Polymorphobacter megasporae: one gene and its partners. The protein of the gene in region 3 binds, or shares a complex with, the protein of the main gene of each other region. Links are inferred from orthologs where the notes say so. Each region holds a gene or a part of one and is shown on either strand. Other genes may lie near its edges. The genes, in order: KTC28_RS09600, dinB and dnaN.

Region 1 (3,084 bases), 1.8 Mb from region 3 along the record:
TCCGCCGACGGCAAGCGCGTTGTCGAGATCACGGCTCCGGCAGGCACCCGCCTGCTCGACCTCGCGCAGAATAACGACCAGCCGCTCGAAGGCGCGTGCGAGGGGGCGATGGCGTGCTCGACGTGCCACGTGCTGATCAAACCGGAAGATTTCGACCGGCTGCCGAAAGCGACCGCCGAGGAGGAGGACATGCTCGACTTCGCCTACGGGGCGTCGCGCACCTCGCGACTGGCGTGCCAGATCTGGCTGACCGACGACCTCGCCACGCTCGAGGTCAAAATGCCTGCCGCGAGCCACGACATGACCGGGCGCTAGGCACCAGGAGTCCCGGCCGGGCGCAGCCGGTGCTTGCGTCGCGCCGCCGCCTCGCCCATATCGGTCGCGGGAGTCGGGCGGGCAGAGTTATCGCCAACCCGGTCAGGTCCGGAAGGAAGCAGCCGTAACGAATCCGCTCTGGGTCGTTCCCGGCTCCCACCCAACGCCGTTGCAACCGACTGCCGAAGGCTTCACCACTGCGCCATGAGTGAGCTGTTCGCCGCCGCCGCCGAAGCCCCCGCCGCTCCCCCGGCGGTCGAATATCGCGTCCTTGCCCGCAAGTACCGCCCCGGCGACTTCGCCTCGCTGCTTGGGCAGGAGGCGATGGTGCGGACGCTCGGCAACGCGATCGCGCGCGGGCAGCTGGCGCAGGCGTGGCTGCTGACCGGCGTGCGCGGGGTGGGCAAGACCTCGACCGCGCGGATCATCGCCAAGGCATTGAACTGCATCGGCCCCGACGGCACCGGCGGCCCGACGATCGCGCCCTGCGGGGTCTGCGAGCCGTGCGTCGCGATCGCCGCCGGGCGCCATATCGACGTCATCGAGATGGACGCGGCGTCGAACACCGGGGTCGACGACGTCCGCGAGATCATCGAGGCGGTGCGCTATGCCAGCGTCTCGGCGCGCTACAAGATCTACATCGTCGACGAAGTCCATATGCTGTCGAAGAACGCGTTCAACGCGCTGTTGAAGACGCTCGAGGAGCCGCCGCCGCACGTCAAGTTCATCTTCGCGACGACCGAGGTCGGCAAGCTGCCGGTCACCGTCCTGTCGCGCTGCCAGCGCTTCGACCTGCGCCGCATCCCGAGCGAGATGCTCGCCGACCATTTCGCGCGGATCGTCGCGCTCGAGGACGCGACCGCCGAGCCCGAGGCGCTCGCGCTGATCGCGCGCGCGGCGGAGGGATCGGTCCGCGACGGGCTGTCGATCCTCGACCAGGCGATCGCGCACGGCGCGGGGGCGATCACCGCCGTTGCCGTCCGCGACATGCTCGGCCTGTCGGACCGCGGCGCGGTCCGCTCGCTGATGGCGCTGCTGCTGGCGGGCGAGGCAGCGTCGGCGCTGTCGGCGTTCAAGGACAGCTACGACCTCGGCACCGATCCGGCGCAGGTCGTGCAGGAACTGCTCGAACTCGTCCACACGATCACGCGGTTCAAGGTCGCCGACGCCGACGACGCGGCGATGAGCGCCGAGGAGCGCGCGGTCGTCCGCGACTGGGCGACGCGGCTGTCGTTCCCCAATCTCCACCGGCTGTGGCAGTTATTGCTCAAGGGGCTGGCCGAGGTTCACGCCGCGCCGGTGCCGGTGCAGGCGGCGGAGATGGCGCTGCTACGGATCATCCACGCGAGCGCGCTGCCCGATCCGGGGGAGCTGGTCCGCAAGCTGACCGAGCGCGGGGAGGATGGGCCTGCCGCGCCCGCCCTTCCACACGCCGCGCCCGCTGCTCAGGGTATTTCCGCACTTTCAGCCGTCATCCCGGCGCAGGCCGGGACCCATCTCGCCACCGGCACGGCTCGCGGAGATATGGGTCCCGGCCTGCGCCGGGACGACGAAAGGGGGGAGGGATCGTCCGCTCGAGCGCCAATTGCGCCGCCAGCGGCAAGTGCCTCGCCTGCGCCATTCCCCACGCTCCCCACCGACTATCCCGGTCTCGTCGCGTTGATGGAGGAATCTCGCGAACCGCGCCTCGCGCACGTCCTCCACGACGTCGTCCGGCTGGTCGATTACGCTCCGCCGACCCTGACGATCGTCGCGCCGTCCGACCTCGGCCCCGGCTTCGCGCAGCAGCTGATGCTCGCGCTCGGCAAGGCGACGGGAGGCACGCGCTGGACGGTGACACTGGCGCGCGACGGCGGCGCGCGGACGCTCCACGAACAGGCCGAGGCGCGGATCCAGGCGACGCGCGACGCGGCGATGGCCGACCCGCTCGTGCGGCAGATCCTCGCGGCATTCCCCGACGCGACTTTGCTTGGTATCGATGCCGCCGACCCCGACGATTTACCGCACAGGAATTCAGCCGATGCCTAACATGGACGACATCATGAAGATGGCGCAGGGCCTCCAGGCCGACATGGCCAAGGCGCAGGCGAGCCTCGACGGGATCGAGGTCGAGGGCGCGGCGGGCGGCGGTCTGGTCAAGGTCCGCGCGACCGCGAAAGGCCGCATCATCGGCGTCGACATCGACCCGTCGCTGCTCAACACCGCCGACAAGGACATGCTCGAAGACCTGATTGTCGCTGCGTTCAACGACGCCAAGGGCAAGGCCGACGCCGTCGGACACGCCGAGATGCAGAAGATGACCGCCGGCCTGCCGCTGCCGCCGGGGTTCAAGCTGCCGGGGATGTAACCCAGCGCGGCTTCAGTCCGCCAGGCACCCGTCGATCGCATCGCGCCGCACCACCCCGATCCGCCGCTCGATCGCGCGGGCGTGGCGCTTGACCGCGCCGTGGAGGGCGGCGGCGTCGCGCTTGATCGGCTGCGGCAGGATCGCGGCGATGCGCGAGGCTTGCGCCGGGCTCAGCCGGGCGGCGCTGACCCCGAAATAATGCTGTGCCGCGGCCTCGACGCCGTAGATGCCGGGGCCGAGTTCGGCGATGTTGAGATAGACCTCCATGATCCGCGGCTTGCCCCACATCGCCTCGATCAGGACGGTGAAATATGCCTCGAGCCCCTTGCGGAGGTACGAGCGACCCGGCCAGAGGAAGGCGTTCTTCGCGGTCTGCTGCGAGATCGTCGAGCCGCCGATGACCTTGCGCGACGTCGCGTTCT
Region 2 (3,141 bases), 2.3 Mb from region 3 along the record:
TCGGCGCGAGCAGCGCGTGATACAGCGCGGTGTAGAGGCTCGTCCGCATCGGCGCGGGGGCATCGATCTGCACCGCCCCGAGCGCGGTCGCCCACGCCGCCGTCGTCCGCGCCCGGACCGCGTCGAAGTCGCCGGGCTCGGCGAGGTTCGCCACCGCCGCCGCCTCGTCGACCCCCGACAGCGCGACCTTGACCTCAAGCGGCTTGGCCAGGACGCCGAAGTCGAGCCGCGCCTCGAGCGCGCGCCCGAGCTTCTCGGCGAGGTCGTCGCTGCCGCGACTTGGTCCCTGGAAGCCTTTGTAGGTGATATTGATCTCGCGATCGACGAAGGCGTGACCGGTGAGCGGGGCCGAGAAACGTATCGCGAAGAACAACTTGCGCCCGGAAGCCCAGCCGCGCGTCTCGCGGAACCCGGTCAGCGTGCCGTCGGGCCGCAGATGGAGCCCCGCCCACAGGATCTTGCCCGGATAGTTATACAGCGACGAGCGCAGATCGATGACGAGGTGCGCGGCCTGTTCAACAGGGAAGGTGTAGCGATGAACGCCGATCCGCGTTCCCGCGGTCAGTTCGGCGCGGACGCCGCTGTCGGCGAGCGTCACCGCGTAATAGCCGGGGTGCGCGACCTCCGTCGCGTGGCTGAAGCGCGAGCGATACCCCGAGTTGGGTTTCTTCGGGTCACCGGGGTCGAGCTTCACCGAGGCTCCGACCTCCGGCATGACGAGGGTATCGCCGAGGTCGGAATGTCCCGCGCCGGAGAAATGCGTGTGGCTGAACCCCTCGATCGTCGGATCCTCGTAGCGATAGCCGGCGGCGTGGCCGTAGCACGCGCGGATTTCACAACTCGTGTCGGTGTCGGGCGACAACTGAACCATGCCGAACGGCGCGGTCGCTCCGGGAAAGGTGTGGCCCTCGCCGCCGGTCCCGATCATCGGATCGACCGCATCGACTGGCGACGGGATAGGCTGCGCAGCCAGCGCGGCGGGGATCAGCGTCGTGAAAAGGAGCCAGCGCATTGCTCTTGATAGGCGGGCGGCAGGGCCGGGTGCAAAGCGTATCTCAGCCGTCGGGGAACAGCAGCCCGGGTGCCGGCGGCCCGCTCTCCGGTCCGATCAGTCCCGATAACGTCAGGCCCAGCAGCCGGATGCCGAGGTCGACCGGGAGCAGCGCACGCAGCAAATTCGTGCCCACTGCAGCAACCTCGGCGCGGTGGGTGAGCGGCGCTGTGCGGGTCTGTGTGCGGCTGATGATTTTGAAGTCGGCGAACTTGACCTTGAGCGTCAGCGACCGCCCGGCCGCGCCGCTACGCTCGATCCGCCGCCACGCTGCATCGATCACCGGCTCGAGCGCGGCGATCAGGTCGGCGGCATCGATCAGGTCGCGATCGAAGGTCCGCTCGGCCCCAACCGACTTGAGCGGGCGGTCGGGTCGGACTGGGCGATCATCCTCGCCATGAGCCGCACGGTGGAAGTAATTGGCACTGCTGCCGAAATGTTGGTTCAGCGCGTCGAGCGCGAAGTCGCGCAGGTCGGCCCCGGTGGCGATGCCGAGCGCCGCCATCTTCGCCGCCGTCACCGGGCCGACGCCGTGGAAGCGCTTGACCGGGAGCGTGGCGACGAACGCCGGGCCCTGTGCCGGCTTGATTACACATAGGCCGTCGGGCTTGTTCTGGTCCGAAGCCAGCTTGGCTATGAACTTGTTATAGCTCACCCCGGCCGACGCGGTCAGCCCGGTTGTCTCGCGGATGCGCGCGCGGATCTCGGATGCGATCGCGGTCGCCGAGCCGATTCCGCGGGCATCGTCGGTGACGTCGAGATACGCCTCGTCGAGCGACAGCGGTTCGATCAGGTCGGTGTAATCGGCGAAGATCGCGCGGATCTGGTTCGACACCTCGCGGTAAACGTCGAACCGCGGCGGCACGAAAATCAGCCCGGGACAACGCCTTAGCGCGGTTACCGAAGCCATCGCCGAGCGCACGCCGAAGATTCGCGCCTCGTAGCTCGCCGCCGCGACGACGCCGCGCGCCTCGGCGCTGCCGACCGCGACCGGCTTCCCGCGCAGCGCCGGATTATCGCGCTGTTCGACCGAGGCGTAGAACGCATCCATGTCGATGTGGATGATCTTGCGGGTGGTCATTGCCGATCGATGTGCGGTCTCGACTACGCCGGTCCGAGCAAACCAAGCGACGGCCCGTTGCCGGCCAACGCCACCGACAGCAGCCCGCCGACGATGCAGAAGTTCTTGAGAAACTGCCAGAAATGCTCGCGCGCCGGGCTGGCGTCGTCGGGCCCGAACAATCCCGGGAATGCCCAAAACGGGTGATACATCACCGCCGTCACCGCGCAGAACGCCGCCAGCACCAGCGCCGCCGGCCGGTCCCACGCGTGGCCGACGATCATGATCGGCGTGACAAACTCGACCGCGATCGCCGCGACGACCATGCCCACCGCTACGATCGGGGGTCCGGGGATGCGTGCCGACCGTGTCTGCGCCATGCACGCGCGCCAGCGTACGATCTTGTCGACCGCGCTCGGCGGGAACATGCTGACAAGACAGACGCGGGCGACGGTATCGACCACTGTCGCTGAGACTATCATGCACTCTCCGGATCGACGTGGCTGCGATAGCGTTCAACGCGCCGCGGGGCCATGGTTCCGGACCTAGAATGGGAATGCGCGATGAGCAACGACTGGGACGTCATCATCATCGGCTCGGGCCCCGGCGGCGGGACGATGGCGCTCGAACTCGCGGCGACAGGTAAGCGCATCCTGCTCCTCGAACGCGGCGATTATCTCAAGCGCGAGCGCGCCAACTGGTCGAGCCAGGCGGTGTTCGTCGACGGCAAATACCAGTGCCCCGACGTCTGGAGCGACCGCGCGGGAAATGAATTTCACCCCGGGCTCCATTATGTCGTCGGTGGCAATTCAAAGGTTTACGGCGGTTCGCTCTACCGGTTACGCGAGCGTGATTTTGGCGCGCTGCAGCACGAGGAGGGCGTTTCGCCCGGGTGGGAGGTTGGCTACGACGTCTTCGAGCCGTATTACACCCGTGCCGAAAAATTGTTTCAAGTCCACGGCCTCCGCGGCGCCGATCCGACCGAGCCGTGGGCGAGTGCCCCCTACCCGTACCCGCCGGTCCGCCACGA
Region 3 (3,060 bases):
CGACCGCCTCAGCTGGGCCGTCACGAACCGATACGAGGCCGTGGCTAAGCTGGTCTCCGAGGACCGGAATGAGCGTCGTCATCGCCGCTTTACACGGGAGCCCGCTGCACGGGTCAACGCGGGCGAACGTCGCGGATGAGGCTCAGCTTAGATCAAAGATGTCAGCATGCGCGAGAGTCAGCTGCGGCTTTTTGAGAATGAGATCGATCCCGGCGGCGGGGAGCCGGTGCAGCCAGCTCTCGCCGTCGAGCCGCTCGTGGACCTCGATCGTCTTCGCGATCGGATCGATCAGCACGATCGCCTCGACGGTCGCGATCGACTTGTATTCGAGTATTTTTACGGCGCGATCCTCGACCACGGTCTCCGGTGAAAGAACCTCCAGCACAATACTGGGATAGCGGAATGACTGCGTCACATCAGGATCGAGCTCGAGATCGCGCGGGTCGCCATACACCGTGACGTCTGGATAGCGCAGCGTAGTGTCGCTCAGCCACAAGCCGACACCGGAGTTAAATGTTCGATGAGGCGTCCGCGAAACAGCTGCATAAGCAATATCAGAATGTTGCCCGACACGATCGCATGGGCCGCCGATAAGCCAGTTACCGAACGAACGTGCCCGTCGACCAATTCGTACCGACCGCCGACGCCCTCATAGGCGTTGAGGAACTGGTCGACCGTCATCGTTGCGTCGGACGAGTGCGCAAGCATCGATCGCCTCCGTCAGCCTATCCCAGTGTCCGCACTCGTCGCCCGCGACCGCCGCAGCTTCGCGCTCGCCAACCCGCCCCACGCGCGTTCGACCAGCCCGGCGATCTGTTCGGGATCGGCCTCGGCCAGCCGGACGAGCAGGACCGGATACCCATCATAGTGCGGCGTCGTGTGGAACACGTCGGACTGGGTCTCGATTAGCGCGTCGCGCACGCCGTCTTCGACCTTGAGCACCATATCGCCGTCCTCGCGCAGCCGCGCCAGCAGCTTGCCCGCGACCTTGAGCGCCGGGGTGCCGTACGATGTGCCGAGCGCGACGCCGGGGAGCGGCAGCGCGATCGCGGCGATGTCGTCGAACGTCATCGCCGCGCAACCGTGTGCGAAATCAAACCCGCATCGGCATCAGGACGTACAGCGCCTCGCTAGCGTCGTTGACGCGGATCAGCGTCGGGGCGGCAGCATCGGCGAGGTGGACCTCAACAAGATCGCTGTCGACCTGATCGAGGATGTCGAGGAGATAGCGGTAGTTGAAACCGACCTCGAATTCGGGCGCGCTGTAGTCGGCGGGAATTTCCTCCGATGCGGTGCCGTTCTCGGGGCTGGTGACCGACAGCGTTACCTTGTCGTGGCCGAGCGCGATCTTGACCGCACGGGTCTTCTCGGTCGTCGCAATCGCGGCGACGCGGTCGACACCCTGCGACAGGCTCTTGCGGTCGATCCGCAGCAGCCGGTCGTTCGCGGTCGGGATGACGCGGCTGTAGTCGGGGAAAGTGCCGTCGATCAGCTTCGAGGTCAGGACGGCACCGGCGAGCTTGAAGCGGATCTTCGATGCCGACAGCGAAACCTCGACCTCGCCGTCGACCTCGTCGAGCAGCTTGCGGATTTCGGCGACGCATTTACGCGGGACGATGACGTCGGGCATCCCCTTCGCGCCTTCGGGCATGTCGAACTCGATCCGCGCGAGGCGGTGGCCGTCGGTCGCGACCGCGCGCAACTTGGGTTCGGTGCCGTCGATGACGTGGAGGAAGATGCCGTTGAGATAATAGCGCGTTTCCTCGGTCGAGATCGCGAAGCGCGTGCCGTCGATGATTGTCCGCAAGGTCTCGGCGGGCAGGGAGAACACCGTCGGCAGGTCGGTCTCGGCGATCACCGGGAAATCGTCGCGCGGCAGCGTCGCGAGGTTCGAGCGGTAGCGGTCGGCGGTGACCGTCATCTTGTCGCCGACAACGGTCAGTTCGACCTGCGCGCCTTCGGGCAGCTTGCGCGCGATGTCGAACAACGTGTGCGCGCTGACCGTCGTCGCCCCCGGCGAGGTGACATGCGCGGCGATCGTCTCGACGACCTGGAGATCGAGGTCGGTCGCCATCAGGCGCAACCCGTCGTCCTTGGCTTCGATCAGCACGTTCGACAGGATCGGAATCGTGTTGCGCCGCTCGACCACCGATTGGACGTGCGCGAGGCATTTTAGCAGTGTCGCGCGTTCAACCGTCGCCTTCATTCAAATGCCCTTGTGATTGCAGTCCGCCCCGTCAGTGCGCGCGACTATAGCGGTTGGCGCGGTATCGGGTAGCGGGAAAGTCACCACCGCGGCGGCGCTCGTCGTCGAGGTTACACCGCAGGGCCGGCGCTGCTAGGATGTCTTGCCGGTGTCCTGCCCCGTCCGGCCACGGAGCCAGTCATGTCATTGCTTACGCTGTCCATACCAAAGCCGTTCGATTTCCTGCGGCCCGCGCTCGCGGCGGTCGCGATCGCGCTGTCGGCATGCGGCGGTCATGCGGCGACGACGACGGCGACTCCCGAGACCGCAAAAGCCGTGATCGACGCAGCGAAGGGCGGCGACACGATCACGCTCGCCCCCGGCGACTACGCGCCGATGCGGATCGACAAGCATGTTTGGTCGCCGCCGCTGACGATCGAAGCGAGTGCGGCCCGGCTAGCGCAGGTCGCATTCAACGACGTCACGGGGGTCGTATGGCACGGCGGCACCTTCGATGGAAAGGATACGACGCACACCGGCTGGAGCGCCGGGACTAGCGATCATGTTACGATCGACGGAGCGACATTCCGCCATTTCACTCGCAACGGGATCATCATCGGCAAGGTCAGCGACGCCCGGATCACGAACAACACCATCACCGATTCAGGGTCCGACGGCATCGACATCGCCGAATCACGCCGCGTTCTGATCGATCATAACGAGTGCCGCGATACCCTGCCGACCCCGGGCGCGCACCCGGATTGCATCCAATTATGGTCGCGCCCGACGTCGCCCCCGGTGGCCGACATCACGATCACCAACAATAAGGCCAGCGGCGATACCCAGGGCATCACGATGTTCAACCACATCCGCGG

The links.
Region 1: the proteins of dnaN (region 3) and KTC28_RS09600 are in contact, whole or in part, in a cryo-EM structure (PDB 8GIZ), measured with the Escherichia coli proteins. The link is inferred for Polymorphobacter megasporae from one-to-one orthologs.
Region 2: the proteins of dnaN (region 3) and dinB are in contact, whole or in part, in a solved structure (PDB 1OK7), measured with the Escherichia coli proteins. The link is inferred for Polymorphobacter megasporae from one-to-one orthologs.

Annotation. Positions count from the first base shown.
Region 1 is NZ_CP081848.1:2,011,370-2,014,453, forward strand. The notes cover bases 1-2,931. They hold KTC28_RS09600 (DNA polymerase III subunit gamma/tau), read left to right. Parts: upstream 1-519; coding sequence 520-2,343; downstream 2,344-2,931. Other genes in these bases: KTC28_RS09590 (2Fe-2S iron-sulfur cluster-binding protein), read left to right, coding at 1-315; KTC28_RS09605 (YbaB/EbfC family nucleoid-associated protein), read left to right, coding at 2,336-2,662; mtgA (monofunctional biosynthetic peptidoglycan transglycosylase), read right to left, coding at 2,675-2,931. Outside these bases: more of mtgA, read right to left, coding at 2,932-3,084. UniProt on the Escherichia coli protein: Part of the beta sliding clamp loading complex, which hydrolyzes ATP to load the beta clamp onto primed DNA to form the DNA replication pre-initiation complex.
Region 2 is NZ_CP081848.1:2,538,689-2,541,829, reverse strand. Bases 95-3,082 are described here. They hold dinB (DNA polymerase IV), read right to left. Parts: upstream 2,133-3,082; coding sequence 1,056-2,132; downstream 95-1,055. Other genes in these bases: KTC28_RS11865 (GMC oxidoreductase), read left to right, coding at 2,675-3,082; KTC28_RS11870 (DoxX family protein), read right to left, coding at 2,156-2,593; KTC28_RS11880 (GH92 family glycosyl hydrolase), read right to left, coding at 95-1,012. In the rest of the region: more of KTC28_RS11880, read right to left, coding at 1-94; more of KTC28_RS11865, read left to right, coding at 3,083-3,141. UniProt on the Escherichia coli protein: Poorly processive, error-prone DNA polymerase involved in translesion repair and untargeted mutagenesis. Copies undamaged DNA at stalled replication forks, which arise in vivo from mismatched or misaligned primer ends.
Region 3 is NZ_CP081848.1:199,815-202,874, forward strand. The notes cover bases 151-3,057. They hold dnaN (DNA polymerase III subunit beta), read right to left. Parts: upstream 2,207-3,057; coding sequence 1,094-2,206; downstream 151-1,093. Other genes in these bases: KTC28_RS00970 (Uma2 family endonuclease), read right to left, coding at 151-496; KTC28_RS00975 (PDDEXK family nuclease), read right to left, coding at 487-681; KTC28_RS00980 (MmcQ/YjbR family DNA-binding protein), read right to left, coding at 721-1,071; KTC28_RS00990 (right-handed parallel beta-helix repeat-containing protein), read left to right, coding at 2,387-3,057. Also shown: KTC28_RS00965 (cryptochrome/photolyase family protein), read right to left, coding at 1-82; more of KTC28_RS00970, read right to left, coding at 143-150; more of KTC28_RS00990, read left to right, coding at 3,058-3,060. UniProt on the Escherichia coli protein: Confers DNA tethering and processivity to DNA polymerases and other proteins. Acts as a clamp, forming a ring around DNA (a reaction catalyzed by the clamp-loading complex) which diffuses in an ATP-independent manner freely and bidirectionally along dsDNA.